Regions from separate parts of the Buttiauxella cochleicola genome, predicted to be linked through region 4. Evidence: predicted binding sites of a transcription regulator. Region 4 holds the regulator's gene; each other region holds the start of a gene.

Region 1 (4,400 bases), on a different contig from region 4:
GACCGGACTGCTTAGGACCGGGGTAGTCCGGGTTAACCCGGCTGACCGGGCAGACAGTAGTGCAGACGGTGCATTTAATGCAGTTTTCAAAACTGGTTTCATCAAGCAGATTCATCGGCCGCCCCCTGCGATTCAAGAATGCGTTGTGCGACGTGCAGTGCGCCAGTCATTGACACACCCGCGCCACAACCTTGTTGCAGCGGGTCGAACCCGGTCAGTACCGAACCGATGGTGTAAAGGTTTTCAATGCGTTGCCCGCCGATAGTAGGCTGAAAATGTTCATCAACGATGACGCCAGCCTGTAAATACGGTTGAGGGCTGAAAAAGTCCTCTTTGCACCACGCTTCACGCTCGGCTGGGGCGCAGATATCGAGGCCGAAAACGGGCTCTCGTATGCCGCTGAATTTTGCTTCCAGCCCGTTACTGAAAAAGCTGCCGCTGGCGAGGACATAATGGTTTGCCCGCAGCGGGACTTCTGCGTGGTTGCGGGTGAAAATGGCGCTGACATTTTCCTGCTGTGTTTCCGTCCTCACCACGGCATCGCCGGGCATCATTATCCCGTTGAGTTGCTGAAAACGGCGGCGCAACTGGTGATACAACCGCATACCGAGCACCGAAGGGGGAAGTGTAGGTAACAGGCGAAGCGGGCAGGGTAATTCACGGCTTATCGCCTGCCAGGCTTTATCATCTTCACTCCCGAGGCATGCCGGAAGGAACAGGGCATCAGTGTCATGCGCCAGGGTTTTAAGCTCATCAATAAGCAGGAGTTGTTGCTCAGGCTTATCCAGTACGCGGGCGATATTGGCGGCGCGGAACTCGCTGGGGTTATTGCGTAACGTGTCCAGTGCGGGAAGTGTCAGTTCCGCGGTTTTCACATTGATGTTGTTCTCTGCCAGTGAACCTGCGACCAGTTCAGGCTGAAAATCGAGAAATCCTGCAATTCCCACTACGGTTATGCGCTGCCAGGGAAGGGGAGCTACGGGAATTTCCACAGGACTTAACCACGTTGCGCGTTGTGTACCCAGCGGGGTAATACGCAGATGATTTTGCTGATAACTCCCTGTGAGCATGATATTGCAGCGGGCCAGCAGCGCTTCACTCTCCATCGCGAAACGCTGTACGTTTTGCGCCCCCATCAGACTGTATGGGTGTTCCGGTGCTTGTTGATTTAAGGCATCCAGCGCCTTCAAAGGAAAGTCGACCGGAGTGCCATCGGGCAACTCGGCCAGTAAATCCAGCGATCCGGACGAAAAATGCAGTGCGCTTTGACCCCGGCTGATAATGGCACAACGAAGGCCAGCTTCCGCAAGACGGATACCACACACCAGTCCTGCTAACCCGCCGCCAATGATCAGGTTATCAAATCTCATTGTGGTGTTCCTTTTTTAGCCCGCACAATCCCTGGTAGACCCAGGCGGTGAATTCACTTTCTCGCAGCGCATCGCCCCAGGCGATGGGGCGAATGCCTTTCCAGCGCTCATTAAGAAAAAGTGACAGCTGATCGAGCGATTGCGCAGGTGTTGATGTGCCAAAGCGCTGTAAAAGCCCGGCCGCACGGCAGGCGCACAATTCCCCCTGGCAGGTGCCCATACCAACACGCGTACGGCGACGTAAATCACCAAGATTGCGAACGGCAAGTTTGTTGACCGCGTAGCGAACTTCACCGGCCGTTACCGCTTCACATTCACATACCAGGCTATTGCTCAGACGATCGCCCGCAAGAAGTTGCTCGGCGCGATCGCCATGACGCCAGACTGCCGAACGGCGGATCGTGGGCGGCAATGATATGACTTTACTGAGCGTCTCTTCTTGTGAGCTTCCCGAGCCTGGAAGTGGAGTTGTCGCGGTAGTACAAGGCTGGGTATTACCGAGTTTTTCACACACAGCGTTAGTCGCCCACTCGGCCATCAAGCGATAGGTCATCAGTTTGCCGCCAGTGATGGTGATGAAGCCGTCCATTCCGTCACGCTTTGCGTGATCCATTAATACGATCCCCCGGCTGGCGTTGCGCCCGGTCGGATCGTTGTCGCTGGCAACCAGCGGGCGAACGCCGGCATAGGCACGCAGGATGCGGGTGGCGGCGAGTTTAGGGGCAAGCTTCGAACCTTCACGAATCAGAATATCGACCTCTTGCGGCGTGACGCGCATATTGTCGATTTGGTCGTATTCGATGGGGGTTGAGGTTGTGCCAATAAGAGAAATGGTATCTCCTGGCACCAGAATATCGGCATCAGCAGGTTTGCGGCAGCGGTTGATCACCATGTTGTTGATGCGGTGACCCAGGATCAGCAGCGAACCTTTTGCAGGCAACATGCGCACACTCAAATCAGCATATTCTGCAATGTGCTGCCCCCAGATCCCCGCAGCATTAACAACAACATGCGCATACAAATCGTGATTCTGGTGTGTCTGGTGGTTGTATACGCGAACCCCGCAAACCCGGTCTGCCTGGCGAATCAGACCGGTGACTTCCTGGCCGGTGAGGATTTCAGCGCCGTGTTCGCGGGCATCGAGCATATTGGCGGCGGTCAGACGGAAGGGGTCAACGGTACCATCCGGCACGCGAACAGCACCGATAAGCGCAGGATTGGCCGCTGGTTCTATCCGTAATGCTTCTTTAGGGTCGAGTTGTTGAGCATTGATTCCGGCGTCCTGGCACGCCGCAATAAACATGCTCTGCAAGGCTAAGTCATCTTCAGGAAGGGTGATAAACAGGCCGTCTGTTCGTTCTATGCAATGGCGAGCAATATGCTTAAGGATATGATTTTCTTCAATACACTCTTTGGCTGATTCACTGTCAGTCATGGCGTACCGCGCGCCGCTATGGAGTAATCCATGATTTCGGCCTGTCGCACCGGTGGCGATATCATGCCTTTCCAGTAGTAGCGTGCGTAAACCGCGTCGCGCACAGTCGCGGGCAATCCCTGCCCCCGTTGCACCTCCACCAATAATAATGACATCCCTTTCTTTGCTATCCGCGTTCATGCGCTTCTCCTGGAAAGAACCTCTTGAACGCTATTCAGCCACAGAAAAGACTATCAATGTTTGATATCGAGCAAATTCGAGCATAAAACGAAAGTAAAATGTGATGTTATGCACTATTTCGATAGTTTGTAATAAAAATGTAATATGTTGTGGGGTGTTTCACACTAACTCAGCGGGATAATCCTTAACATGCGCTCGCAAATGAACATTGCTTATAAACCCTGCCACGGAGGCATTTATGCTAAGCATTTTCAAACCAAGCGCGCACCAACCCCGGCGTGAGAGCGAGCACATTGACCCAACTTATAAACGCCTGCGCTGGCAAATCTTTATGGGGATCTTCTTCGGTTACGCGGCCTACTATCTGGTGCGTAAAAACTTCACCCTGGCAATGCCGTACTTGATTGAGCAAGGTTTCTCGCGAGGGGATTTAGGATTCGCGCTTTCCGGTATTTCTATCGCCTACGGCTTTTCAAAATTCATCATGGGATCGGTTTCTGACCGCTCTAATCCGCGTGTTTTCTTACCTGCCGGTTTAATTCTGGCGTCGCTAGTCATGCTATTCATGGGATTTGTACCATGGGCGACATCCAGCATCGCGGTGATGTTTGTGCTGCTGTTCTTATGTGGCTGGTTCCAGGGCATGGGCTGGCCGCCGTGTGGGCGCACCATGGTTCACTGGTGGTCCAAGAAAGAGCGTGGCGGAATTGTTTCTATCTGGAACTGCGCGCATAACGTAGGCGGTGGCTTGCCGCCACTGCTGTTCTTACTCGGGATGGCGTGGTTTAACGACTGGCATGCGGCTCTTTATATGCCAGCCTTTGCGGCGATTCTGGTGGCGCTCATTGCTTTTGCATTGATGCGCGATACACCGCAATCCTGCGGGTTGCCGCCAATCGAAGAGTACAAAAATGATTACCCGGACGACTACAACGAAAAAACGGAAGAGGAACTGACAGCTAAGCAGATTTTTATGCAGTATGTGTTCCCGAACCGCCTGCTTTGGTATATCGCCATTGCTAACGTTTTTGTCTACTTGCTGCGCTATGGGATTCTTGACTGGTCACCTACTTATCTCAAAGAGGTGAAGCACTTCGCGCTAGATAAATCCTCCTGGGCTTACTTCCTTTACGAATACGCCGGGATCCCGGGCACGCTGCTGTGCGGCTGGATGTCGGATAAAGTTTTCCGTGGCAATCGTGGTGCAACCGGCGTGTTCTTTATGATTCTGGTGACGATTGCGACCATTGTGTACTGGCTAAACCCACCGGGAAATCCGGGTGTGGATATGGCGTGTATGATTGTGATTGGCTTCCTGATCTACGGACCGGTGATGCTGATTGGCCTGCACGCGCTGGAACTGGCACCGAAAAAAGCCGCGGGAACGGCAGCGGGCTTCACTGGCCTGTTTGGCT
Region 2 (4,400 bases), on a different contig from region 4:
CGAAGCCTACAAAGGCGTGATTGCCACCGGATTCTACCGTCTGGCGACAGGGGGTGTAGTACGCAACCGCCTGGCGATAATCAAGCACTTCGTCACCCGTTTGTTGCAACAACCAGATGAGATCTGGCGAATCTAACGGGTCAACTTGCATGACTTTAAGATCGTAAATATGGCGAGACTCTAGCACATATTGCTGCCCGGTGTAGGGGTTCTCGTTGGTGCCGAGATAATCCACCAGCAGTTCAAAAGGCCGGACTGCCGGGTTCACCACTACCGCTGGGAGCGTAAAACATTGCGACAACCAGGTGGCGTAATAGCCGCCCAAAGACGAGCCAACTACACCTAGCGGTTCGCCACCATGCTCCAGCACCAACGACTCCAGCAACTCTGCCGCATCGGCAGGATACGGTGGGAGTTCCGGTACAATCATATTGATATGAGGATGGTTCTGCGCAAGCCACGCTTTCAAACTCGTGGCCTTGGCTGAACGCGGCGAACTGTTGAAGCCGTGTAAGTAAAGTAGCGTTGACATCAATACCCTTCTGACGCGGTATCAGGGTTAAATACCGCACCCTTCAGGCGGCAAACCTCCGTGGTCACCTCACCGTTTGGATGAAGTTCCAGCCAACGCCAACCCGGCTCGATGGTATCGAGTGTGAAGTTGGAGCAGTGAGGTTTGAATTGCACGCAAGTCGAAGGTGTTGCCAGCATACGTCGACCATTCCAGTCGAGATCTAACTCCTGATGAATATGCCCACACACCAGAGTTTTCACTTTTGGGAATTTTTGCAGCACGTTATCAAGCTCAGCGGCATTGCGCAGGCTATGTTGATCCAGCCAACTACAGCCCGCAGGGACTGGATGATGATGCAACAGCAATAGAGTATGGCGTTCAGGCGCACCAGCGAGTTTGCGCTCTAGCCAGTCGAGCTGATAGTCGCTCAATTCACCATGTGGAACACCAAATACCTGGCTGTCCAGCAACAAAATCTGCCAGCTATCGCCTAAGAAAACTTGTTTAGCCGGGGAAATTCCGGCTTCCAGCAACGAGCTGAACATCGCCGGTTGGAAATCGTGATTACCAGGGAGCCAAACGCAGGGCGCAGGAATCTCCGCGATGCCTTCAACAAAGTGTTGGTAGGCTTGCGCACTGTGATCCTGGGCCAAATCCCCAGTTGCAACGATAAGGTCATAATGACGCTGCTCAGCGAGGATGGCGTCAATAACAGCCTGATAACTCATCCAGGTATTGATACCAAGCAGCGTTTCGTTCTTTCCAGAGAACAGGTGGGTATCTGTAATTTGCAAGATCCTGATCTGGCCCCCACCGGCCACAGGAAGATTTAACAGGCTTTCCAAATGGTGTCCTTAGGTTTCACCCTCACTAACAAACCGGAACCGCCATCGCTCCATGCGCCAAACAATAACGCAGCCAATCGGCTAGAAACTGGTTAATTTGATGCTTTTCGTCGCGTTGATGCAACTTTTTATTAGGATAATCATAACGCGCTTTGAAGCGAAAGATCTGCTGACTTGAACACACTTCCGCGACCATCGCGTCATGATATAGCCTCACAGACATCGATGGTAGGCTCCAATAGCTCACAGCTGGGGCCGTTTGTTCGATTTGCACAAGAGTTGTATAACGTGTCGACTCAATAATAGTGAGCCGATATTGGGCGCTACTGACCTGGTAAGTGACTTTTTCACCTACCTCATCATTACGAGGAAGCAGACGTCGTAGTTGTGCGAAATTGGTTTCGCACAGACGCATCATTTCCGGGAAGTCAGGTGTGTAGCGCTTCATGTTTAGTTGTTCCACTCGGCTCTTAATTTCTCATGATGCAATTGCAGCCAAAGCAGTGCGATGACTGAAGCTGCGTTATCGATTTTCCCTTCTTCTACTAACTGATAAGCCTGTTCCCGGCTCACGACATGAACACGAATATCTTCGTTTTCATCTGCCAGACCATGTATACCCTGCGCGTTCGAAGCATCCACTTCCCCCACCAGGATAGATAAACGTTCGCTGGTCCCACCCGGGCTTGCAAGGTAGTTGATAACAGGTTTTGTTCGACCTACTACCAGACCCGCTTCTTCGATTGCTTCACGGCGCGCAACGTCTTCGACGCTTTCACCTTCTTCAATCATTCCTGCAACCAGTTCGAGCAGCCATGGGCTCTCACTTGTGTCATAGGCAGCAATCCGAATCTGCTCTATCAATACAACTTCGTCTCGCACAGGGTCATAGGGTAGCAGTACTGCAGCATGCCCGCGTTCTAAAATTTCACGCCGAACTTCACCACTCATTTCGCCATTAAACAGGCGATGGCGAAAGCGATAAAGATCTAGCGAAAAAAAACCGCTATAAAGCGTTTCCCGTGCAATAATTTCAACATCGTTTTTACCTAACGTGACAAGTTGATCTTTTTGCTTAGTCATATTGGTTTCCTGATATTTTTATGGTCATGAAATGTGCGAATTCAAGTTGGTATGACTGCCGTTTCATTTCCTATGTGGTAGATTGATGAAAATTAAGGGCAGATGGCACATTACGCCAAGCTTCCCAGCTGGCAGACTCTGCTAGAATCGGCGATCATTTTCGGCTCTTGTCAGCGCTAACAAACAATTTCTGCTTCACAACAAGGAATGCAAATGAAGAAACTGCTCCCAATTCTTATCGGTCTGAGCCTAACGGGTTTCAGTGCCATGAGCCAGGCAGAAAACCTGATGCAGGTTTATCAGCAGGCACGTTTAAGCAACCCGGACTTGCGTAAGTCCGCTGCTGACCGTGATGCCGCATTCGAAAAAATCAACGAAGCACGTAGTCCATTACTGCCACAGCTAGGCCTTGGTGCTGATTATGAATACAGCAATGGCTTCCGCGATTCGAATGGCATCGACTCCAATACGACCAGTGCCTCTTTGCAATTAACGCAAACTATTTTTGATATGTCGAAATGGCGTGCGCTAACCCTGCAAGAAAAATCTGCTGGTATCCAGGACGTCACTTATCAGACAGATCAGCAAACGCTGATCCTGAATACAGCGACCGCCTATTTCAATGTGTTGAGTGCCATTGACGCCCTCTCCTACACAGAAGCGCAGAAACAGGCTATTTATCGCCAGTTAGATCAAACTACTCAGCGCTTTAACGTAGGCCTGGTAGCCATCACAGACGTTCAGAACGCCCGTGCACAATACGATAACGTATTAGCGAACGAAGTGACTGCACGGAATAATCTGGATAACGCGGTAGAAACGCTGCGCCAGGTCACCGGTAACTACTATCCTTCTCTGGCTTCGCTGAATGTTGATGGCTTCAAAACCAACAAGCCTGACGCGGTGAATAACCTGCTGAAAGAAGCAGAAAAGCGTAACCTGGCATTGTTACAGGCACGTCTGTCTCAGGACCTGGCGCGCGAGCAAATTCGTTACGCTGAAACTGGCCATATGCCAACCGTGGGCTTAACCGCTTCGACAGGTGTTTCTGATACTGACTACAGCGGCTCTAAAACCACCAGCCAGGCGTACGATGATAAGGGTGTTGGTCAGAATAAAATCGGTCTGAATTTCTCTTTGCCATTGTATAGCGGCGGTTCTGTAACTTCTCAGGTGAAACAAGCGCAATACAACTTTGTAGGCGCAAGTGAGCAACTGGAAAGTGCACATCGTAGCGTGGTGCAAACAGTTCGTTCTTCGTTTAACAACGTTAACGCCTCTATCAGTACCATCAACGCTTATAAACAAGCGGTTGTCTCTGCCCAAAGCTCTTTAGATGCAATGGAAGCAGGATACTCCGTAGGTACACGTACCATCGTTGATGTGTTGGATGCGACGACTACGCTGTATAACGCAAAACAACAGCTCTCTAGTGCTCGTTATAACTACCTGATCAACCAGCTGAATATTAAATCAGCTCTGGGTACGCTTAACGAACAAGATCTGATTGCGTTGAACGGCACATTAGGCAAACCAGTACCAACTACTGCCGAAAGCGTCGCGCCAGAAACGCCAGACCAGAATGCTCGCGCAGATGGTTACTCCGCTGATACAGCCGCAACCACTGAGACGGCAACACCAGCAAAAGCCACTCCGGTCACTGCAACAAACAAAAAATCAGCTAACCCATTCGGTAACTGATCATGTATTTCGGGGGCATGACAACATGCCCCCGTCACAACTTACGCACGTGAACGTAAGGCAAAGTAAAGATCTCCCTCCAAACAGCCGTCATCGCTTTAATTTCAACCATTCATCCCCTATTCTAAACGCAATATTAGCTTCATTCCTTTGGGCTCAGGACAGAACAATGAAACGGACAAAAATCATAAATCACGCATCGTTCCGCAAAAGCTGGAACGCTCGCCATTTAACGCCGGTCGCACTGGCCGTTACCG
Region 3 (4,400 bases), on a different contig from region 4:
TGGCATCCACAACCGGTTTGTTCGCAGGAACCTGGTCGTAGTTCTTCGGCTTAGTCACTAACAGGCCTTCAGCAGACTCACCAGCAATGTTAGACAAAGAAACGTTCGCTACACCTTCTGGACCCATGAACTGAGTTTTCAGGCCTGCTGCACGAGACTGACGCAGGATCTGTCCCATTTCCGGGTGGTAGCCACCGTAGTAAACGAAGTCGATGTTCTCTTTCTTCAGGCGTGCCACCAGCGTGGAGAAGTCTTTCTCGCCTGCGGTGATACCGTCAAAGAACACCACGTTAGCGCCGCCTTTTTTCAGGTTGTCCTGAACGGATCGCGCCAGGCCTTCGCCATACTGTTGTTTGTCATGAATGACCGCGATGTTTTTCGGTTTCACATGATCAAGGATGTATTTCGCAGCCGTTGGGCCCTGATCGGAGTCCAGGCCTGTGGTACGCATAGTTAATTTGTACCCACGGGAAGTCAGCTCAGGAGCCGTTGCCGCTGGGGTGATCATTAGAACACCTTCGTCTTCGTAGATATCAGACGCTGGCTGAGTGGAAGAAGAACACAAGTGGCCGATTACATATTTGATGCCATCGTTAACCACTTTGTTGGCGACAGCCACGGCTTGTTTCGGGTCACAAGCATCGTCATATTTGGTGATAACCAGCTTGTCGCCTTTGATGCCGCCTTTGGCATTAATGTCAGCAACCGCTTGTTCTGCGCCGGTAAACTCCTGGTCGCCATATTGAGCAACCGGGCCAGACATCGCCCCTACGACCGCAACTTTGATGTCCTTAGCAAATGCTGCATTGCTCATCGCAAGTGCAATACAACCAGCCAATAACGCTTTGCCCTTCATTTTCATCCTGAGATCCCCATTTTTGTTGTGATTGGTATTTACCCATCATCCTTCAAGCTGCAGGGGTGTTGGCTGCACTCACTTACCCGAATCACTTACCTTAGTAAGCTCATCGGGATAAGCTCCCTGGCCGCCTACCTGCAACTCGAATGCTAATGGGTAATTGTTGTGTTGTTTTGGCACGATTTTATTTTTGATTTAAGAATACCGCGCGTGCCTTCACCGCATTCAGAGTTAAAAACATACCCGAATTTATGGTTTTTGGAATAACAATTTTTTCACAATAGGGAAGGAAAGTGACGGGCATAAAAAAACCGCCCCGGAAGGCGGTTTTTTATCTGACGGAATAACTTACGCTTCGATGGCCATGCGCAGTTTTTTCATTGCGTTCTTTTCAAGCTGGCGCACACGCTCAGCGGAAACGCCGTAGCGATCGGCCAGTTCTTGCAATGTGCTCTTGTTTTCTTCGTCGAGCCAACGGGCACGGATAATATCCTGACTACGTTCGTCCAGGCCTAACATGGCGTCGCTGAGTTTATCAGCCGCGTGCGATTCCCAGTTGTCGTCTTCAATGCCATCAGCAAAGTTAGAAGACTTATCCTGCAAGAACAGCACAGGAGCCATTGGCGCGCTGTCTGAATCGTCGTCGTTGCCCATATCGAACGTCATGTCCTGCGCCGCCATGCGAGATTCCATCTCACGGACATCTTTGCTGGAAACACCCAGCTCATTGGCGACCATTTCCACTTCGTCCTGGTTGAACCAACCCAGACGTTGTTTAGTTTTACGCAGGTTAAAGAACAACTTACGTTGTGCTTTAGTGGTTGCCACTTTCACAATACGCCAGTTACGCAGAACGTATTCGTGAATTTCAGCTTTGATCCAGTGCACGGCGAACGACACCAGACGGACACCCACTTCAGGGTTAAAACGGCGCACAGCCTTCATCAGGCCGATGTTGCCTTCCTGGATCAAGTCAGCCTGCGGCAAACCATAGCCCGAGTAATTACGAGCGATATGAACAACAAAGCGCAGGTGAGACAGGATCAGCCTTTTCGCTGCTTCCAGATCGCCCTGGTAATGCAGCTTTTCAGCCAGCTCCTTCTCTTCCTCAGCCGTTAACATCGGCCAGGAATTAGCGGCCCGGATATAAGATTCCAGGTTACCAACAGGGGCTAAAGCTAAATTTTGCATTTCTTTGGTCATTCAAACCCTCTCTTAAGACTAACGTACAGGTTGCTACACCATGCTGCACCTGACCACACGTCAAGCGCCAAACCGTACCATCCACAGTAAACTCAGACAGTGACGTTATCCACAAGTTCACTGTAAAGCTGTGCATATATTACACACAAAATGTGACAGAGCTATGAAACTGGGCAGGAGAAACACATACCGAGGTGGGAGCGTGTCCCCTGCTGACGGGTACTTCGTAGCAGGGAACAAGTATATCAAAAAATTTTTACTCTGGGGTAAAACGACGTAAATGTTGTACCGTTGCGATCCATGCCGCCAACCATCCACTCATGGAAGCAACCAGCAGCAACAGCAGACATTCATCGAAACCTAAGCCCGTCAAATCGAACTTTGTGCCGAAGACTTGCGCCACTTGAGTGACCGCCGACGACAAACGCCACACCAGAATTTCGGTCAAAATCAGTGACAAAAACGCACCGCTAAAGCCTAACAACGCGCCGCCATACAAGAATGGGCGCAGAATAAATCCATCCGTTGCACCAATCAGTTTTTGCACGTTGATGGTGTCGCGACGGGCAAAAATGCTCAGGCGCACGCTGTTACCAATCACCAGGAACACCGCCGCTACCATTAGCACACCAATCATCGCAGCGACCCGGCCTACAAGGCCAGTCAGCGAAGCCAGGCGTGCAAACCAGCTATCATCCATGCGCACTTCATCGACACCGTTAATGCGCGCTACGCGGTCACGCAAAGTATTCAGGTGGTCGGTGGTCTGGAAATCGAGTTTCGGGTTCACCACGGCAACGGCAGGCAGCGGGTTTTCTTCCAGCATATCCAGCGCGCCACCAAAGCCCGACCAGTTACGGAACTCACCCAGCGCTTCGTCACGCGAAAGATAGTTAACTTTATCGACGCCCTCTTCCGCCTGAATCGCGCCAACCACTTGCTGCGCGGCGTTGTCGTCCAGCGCTTTATCGAGGTAAACGGTGATTTGCGGCGAAGGATAATACTGCGTAGCGGCCTGGTTCACGTTCTTGTAAACCATGTAGCACACGCTAGGCAGCGTCAGTGAGATGGCGATAACCATCACCGTCAAAAACGTGGCTATAGGCTTGCTGCGTAAGTCTTGTAGCGCCCCCTGCCAGGCGTAGCGGAACTGTTCGTTCACACCACCTTTGAGGGATTTGCTTTTCGATTGAGGCCCTTTACCGCGTTTTTTCACCGAGCGGCCTAAATCTCCTAACTTATTCAGCGAGTTGATTTTATCCAGCTTGTTGCTGAAACGCTTTATGTGATTGAGCGCGCTGCGTTTATTCACCTGCCAGGCCTCCATGCAAATGGCCGTCACTTAACGTCAACATGCGATAATTACGGCGGGATATCAGGCTCATGTCATGCGTTGCCATCAGAACCGTTACTCCCACACGGTTAAACTCTTCGAACAGACGCAAAATCCCTTCCGAGAGCGCATCGTCGAGGTTACCGGTTGGTTCATCCGCCAGCAAAACGGCGGGCTTATTCACTACCGCGCGGGCAATACCCACGCGCTGTTGTTCACCGCCAGAGAGTTGGATCGGAAGGTTTTTCGCTTTATCGAGCAGGCCGACTTTATCCAGTGCCGCACTAACGCGACGGCGAATATCTTCGCCACTGGCACCCGCGATGATCAGCGGGATTGCCACGTTGTCGTACACGGTTCTGTCCATCAACAGATGGTGATCCTGGAAGATCATTCCAATCTGGCGGCGCAGGAACGGCACTTCGCGGCTCTTGAGGCGGCTAATATCATGGCCGCCAAAAGCAATTTTCCCGGCGCTTGGCCGCTCAATACCGCAGATAAGCTTGAGCAGGGTACTTTTCCCCGCGCCGGAGTGGCCGGTCAGGAAAGCCATCTCGCCAGGTTGCATATGGAAGGTCACTCCCTGCAACGCTTGTCTCCCACCGAGATAGGCCTTACTAACGTGTTCAAAGCGAATCATGGTTAATCCTCTCGGGCAAAAAGTGCCTCAATAAAATCGCCCGCATTAAACGGACGCAAGTCCTCAATACGCTCGCCGACGCCAATATAGCGAATCGGAATACCAAACTGATCGGCAACGGAGAAAATCACGCCGCCTTTGGCTGTACCATCGAGTTTGGTTAGCGTAATGCCTGTCAATCCAACGGCTTCATGGAACAATTTAGCCTGGCTAATCGCATTCTGCCCGGTGCTGGCATCGAGGGTGAGCATAACCTCATGCGGTGCGTCTTCGTCCAGTTTTTTCATTACGCGGACGATTTTCTTCAGCTCTTCCATCAGGTGCGCTTTGTTCTGCAAACGCCCGGCGGTGTCCGCCAGAAGTAC
Region 4 (4,400 bases):
ACGGTTTGAGTAAGCTACTCTGCCTGAATGGCTTTCTCGTTAACAATGAGACGCTCAGGCAGTACAAAGGAAAACGTCGTTCCTATACCCAGTTGGCTTTCGATATGGAGCCGCGCATCGTGGTGGCTCAAAGCATGTTTTACTATCGCCAGCCCCAGTCCACTGCCACCGGTTTGCCGTGAACGCGCTTTGTCGACACGGTAGAAACGCTCGGTCAATCGCGGAATGTGTTCAGCTGAAATGCCAGGCCCTGTGTCTGCAACACTAAAGCAGGCACCACCGGCAATCCTTTTCCAGCTCACCGTAATATATGTGCCATCTGGCGTATGGTTTACTGCGTTGTATACGAGGTTCGAAATCGCACTGCGCAATTGTTCTTCATTACCAAACACTTTCAGGGTTGAGTCGATATCAAACTGTAACGTCTGTCTTTGCTGGCTGAGGGTTTGCGCTTCGCGCTCCACCACACGCAACATCAGTGGCACATCAATCTTTTCATTGAGCACCATCGCCGGAGCCGCTTCAATTTTTGACAGCGTGAGAAGCTGCTTAACCAGCCCTTCCATACGCGAGGTTTGTTCGCGCATCGTGCCCAGCGCTTTCTCGCGCAGCGGGCCTTCAAGGGTTTGGTCCTGCATCATTTCCAGGTAACCTTGCAGCACCGTCAATGGTGTACGGAGTTCATGGCTAACGTTGGCAAAAAAGTTACGGCGTGCCCCTTCAAGTTGGTGCATCTGAGTCACATCACGCGCCACCAGCAGCCACTGTTCGTCGCTGTAAGGCATTACGCGAAATTCCAGATGACGGCCATTGTTGAGCACGAGAGTCAGCGGGCGAGCAAAATCTTTATGTGATAAATAGCGGGTAAATTCAGGGTAACGCAGCAAGTTAAGGATGTTTTGCCCGTTATCATCCGGCCAGCGTAAGCCCAGCAACTGTTGAGCCAGGCCGTTACACCAAAAAATCGTCCCTTCTTCAGTGGTAAGCACAACCGCATCGGGCAATGATTCCGCACCGCTACGAAAGCGCTTAATCAGGTTACCTAACTCTTTGCGGCGTTTTTTATTACGCAACTGCATCTGGTGAAGGCCGTAGAGCAACGGATCCCAGCTCCCCCGCCCTGGCGGAGGCGTCATGCTGCGATCAACCCACAACCACCACGACAAACGCAGCAAATTCCAGAAATGCCAAACCAGCAGCCCAGTGACTGCCAGTAATAAAAACCAGGGTAAATGGCCAAAAATAAGGCCTAAAATGACGGCAGGTATACAACAGAGCAGCAGCTCCAGTACCAGCCTTTTCCATGACAACCGTTCCAGCACGCGTCACTCTCCTGATAAGGAATTAAAAGCGGGTTGAGAACCGATAACCCGTACCGCGTACTGTTTGTACCATTCTGTCATGCCCACTATGTTCGAGCGCTTTGCGTAACCGCCGAATATGTACGTCCACCGTTCGGTCTTCGACATACACATTGGTGCCCCATACATGATTGAGCAATTGTTCACGGCTATACACCCGCTCCGGGTGCGTCATAAAGAAGTGTAATAACTTAAACTCGGTTGGCCCCATATCCAATGGGTTTTCACCGGCCATGACGCGGTGCGACGACGGATCAAGTGTTAGCCCCTGCATATCGATCACTTCTTCTACTGCCATAGGAGAAATACGACGCATGACAGCTTTAATGCGTGCCACCAGCTCCTTCGGGGAAAATGGCTTTGTAATATAATCATCAGCCCCGACTTCAAGACCACGCACACGATCTTCTTCTTCGCCACGCGCTGTCAGCATCATCACCGGGATCTCGCGGGTCAATGCTTCACGTTTCAGATGTTTAATAAACTGAATACCAGAGCCGCCTGGTAGCATCCAGTCCAGCAAAATCAGGTCAGGAAAGGGTTCAATCAGCAGATTCACTGCGCTGTCATAATCTTCCGCTTCTACAGGTTGAAAACCGTTTTGTTCGAGCACAAAGCTCACCATCTCACGGATTGGAGCTTCATCTTCTACGACTAAAATACGCTTCGCCATGATTCGCCCTGCTCAAGGAATAATTATTGTTGTTTCAATGCGGCGCCATTATGCGTCAGATTTATGACAGATTTATGAAAAACATGACTGTTTGATGACCCATCACTTTGATTTATGACACAGAGACATATGCCGTTTTTTGCCTCGTCCCCTTATAATCGGGACTTCATTTTTAAGCCACCGGACAGGTCATGCGCATAATTCACACATCAGACTGGCATCTAGGTCAAAATTTTTATACCAAAAGTCGCGGTCCTGAGCACCAGGCTTTTCTTGAATGGCTGCTCAACGCTGTCGTTGAAAATGATGTGGATGCCATAATCGTCGCGGGTGACATTTTTGATACCGGCTCGCCGCCAAGCTATGCGCGAGAATTGTATAACCGCTTTGTGGTGCAGCTTCAGGCGACGGGATGCTCGCTCGTGGTGCTGGCCGGAAACCATGATTCCGTCGCGACACTTAATGAGTCTCGCGAACTCATGGCCTGCCTGAACACATATGTGATTGCCAGCGCCCGCCATGATACCAGCCAGCAAGCTATTGTTCTAAAATCCAAAAGCGGTCTTCCCGGTGCGATTCTCTGCCCTATTCCATTTTTGCGCCCACGCGATATTCAAAATAGCCAGGCGGGGCTGTCCGGCCATGAGAAACAGCGTTCATTAATGGAAGCCATCAGCGAGCACTATCAACAGTGCTATCGCGCGGCCTGCGATTTACGCGCTGATGCCAGGCTGCCAATTATCGCTACCGGGCATTTAACTACAGTAGGCGTCACCAAAAGCGATGCGGTACGCGACATCTATATTGGCACGCTTGATGCTTTCCCGGCGCAGCATTTCCCGGATGCCGATTACATCGCGCTTGGCCATATTCATCGTGCGCAATTAATTGGCGGCACCGAACATATCCGTTACAGCGGTTCACCTATTCCGCTTAGTTTTGACGAAACAGGCAAGAATAAGAGCGTTTATCTGGTTGAGTTTAATGAAGGTAAGCTTCACGAAGTTACCCCGCTGACGGTTCCTGTCAGCCAACCTTTAGCCGTTATCAAAGGCTCGCTGTCTGAGATTGAACAGCAACTAGAACAGTGGCGCGATGCCCCCGCAGAACCCAAAGTGTGGCTGGATATTGAAATTGCCACCGACGAATATCTACATGATATGCAACGCCATATTCAGCAACTGACCGAAACACTCCCCGTCGAAGTGGTTTTGCTACGTCGCAGCCGTGAGCAGCGAGAGCGCGTAATTGCTCAGCAGCATAAAGAAACGCTGAGTGAACTGACGGTTGAGGAAGTATTTGAGCGCCGTTTGGTTCAGGAAGAGACCACCGAAGAACGCGCGCAACGCCTGCGCACTCTGTTTGCTCAAACCGTAGCAAGCCTGCATGACACGGAGGAACAGGCATGAAAATCCTTAGCCTGCGGTTAAAAAACCTCAACTCCCTGAAAGGGGAATGGAAAATTGATTTCACCAGTGAGCCTTTTGCCAGCAACGGATTATTTGCTATCACCGGGCCAACCGGTGCGGGGAAAACCACGCTGCTCGATGCGATTTGTCTCGCGCTTTACCACAAGACCCCGCGCCTCAATACTGTCTCACAGTCGCAAAATGATTTAATGACACGAGACACCGCCGAATGCCTGGCGGAAGTGGAGTTTGAAGTTAAAGGAGTGGCGTACCGTGCTTTCTGGAGCCAGAACCGGGCACGCAACGCGGTAAACGGCAATCTGCAAGCCCCGCGCGTAGAACTTGCTGAAGTGGAAAGCGGCAAGATTGTCGCCGATAAAGTCAAAGATAAGCTCGATATCACAGCAAAACTGACCGGGCTGGATTACGACCGTTTCACCCGCTCAATGATGCTTTCGCAGGGGCAATTCGCTGCCTTTTTAAATGCCGACGCCAATGACCGGGCTTCCCTGCTTGAAGAGCTTACCGGAACTGAAATCTACGGTACCGTTTCAGCGGCAGTATTCGAAAACCATAAAAATGTGCGCAGCCAACTTGAGAATCTGCAAGCCCAGGCTGCGGGTGTGGCGTTATTAAGCGAAGAGCAGCGTCAGCAGCTTTCTGAGAGTTTGCAGGCACTTACTACTGAAGAAAAAGTACAGCTTGCAGAACAGATTAAACTCCAACAGCAGCAGCAGTGGCTCGGCCTGCTTTCGCAGTTCACGCAGAAGCATACGCAGACCCAACAGGCGTTGAATGCAGCAACCCATGCGATAACAGAAGCGGCACCGCAGTTAGAAAAACTCACCCGAGCGCAACCCGCAGAAAAATTGCGCCCGGACTGGAAACGGTTACAGGAGTTACAAACCACTCTACAAGCAACGCGCATTAAAACTGAAGAAGTGAACACTCGCTTAC

What was found. The regulator PhoB, encoded in region 4, activates phosphate uptake and scavenging genes when phosphate is short. The targets are predictions, from matches to a motif close to CTGTCATAAAACTGNCNNAT.
Region 1: the regulator PhoB is predicted to act here: its motif matches at 3,112-3,131, upstream of glpT (glycerol-3-phosphate transporter).
Region 2: the regulator PhoB is predicted to act here: its motif matches at 2,515-2,534, upstream of nudF (ADP-ribose diphosphatase).
Region 3: the regulator PhoB is predicted to act here: its motif matches at 2,213-2,232, upstream of rpoH (RNA polymerase sigma factor RpoH).

What each region holds. Positions count from the first base shown of each region.
Region 1 covers NZ_JAJSOU010000007.1:256,285-260,684, reverse strand. The annotation lists gene glpC (anaerobic glycerol-3-phosphate dehydrogenase subunit GlpC) at 1-115, opposite strand, end outside; gene glpB (glycerol-3-phosphate dehydrogenase subunit GlpB) at 102-1,370, opposite strand; gene glpA (anaerobic glycerol-3-phosphate dehydrogenase subunit A) at 1,360-2,985, opposite strand; gene glpT (glycerol-3-phosphate transporter) at 3,224-4,400, shown strand, end outside.
Region 2 covers NZ_JAJSOU010000018.1:37,183-41,582, forward strand. The annotation lists gene yqiA (esterase YqiA) at 1-532, opposite strand, end outside; gene cpdA (3',5'-cyclic-AMP phosphodiesterase) at 532-1,359, opposite strand; gene LVQ79_RS19615 (DUF1249 family protein) at 1,385-1,807, opposite strand; gene nudF (ADP-ribose diphosphatase) at 1,810-2,442, opposite strand; gene tolC (outer membrane channel protein TolC) at 2,650-4,143, shown strand; gene LVQ79_RS19630 (DUF1190 family protein) at 4,313-4,400, shown strand, end outside.
Region 3 covers NZ_JAJSOU010000002.1:253,976-258,375, forward strand. The annotation lists gene LVQ79_RS03470 (branched-chain amino acid ABC transporter substrate-binding protein) at 1-862, opposite strand, end outside; gene rpoH (RNA polymerase sigma factor RpoH) at 1,208-2,062, opposite strand; gene ftsX (permease-like cell division protein FtsX) at 2,319-3,374, opposite strand; gene ftsE (cell division ATP-binding protein FtsE) at 3,367-4,035, opposite strand; gene ftsY (signal recognition particle-docking protein FtsY) at 4,038-4,400, opposite strand, start outside.
Region 4 covers NZ_JAJSOU010000003.1:70,700-75,099, reverse strand. The annotation lists gene phoR (phosphate regulon sensor histidine kinase PhoR) at 15-1,322, opposite strand; gene phoB (phosphate response regulator transcription factor PhoB) at 1,345-2,034, opposite strand; gene sbcD (exonuclease subunit SbcD) at 2,226-3,443, shown strand; gene sbcC (exonuclease subunit SbcC) at 3,440-4,400, shown strand, end outside.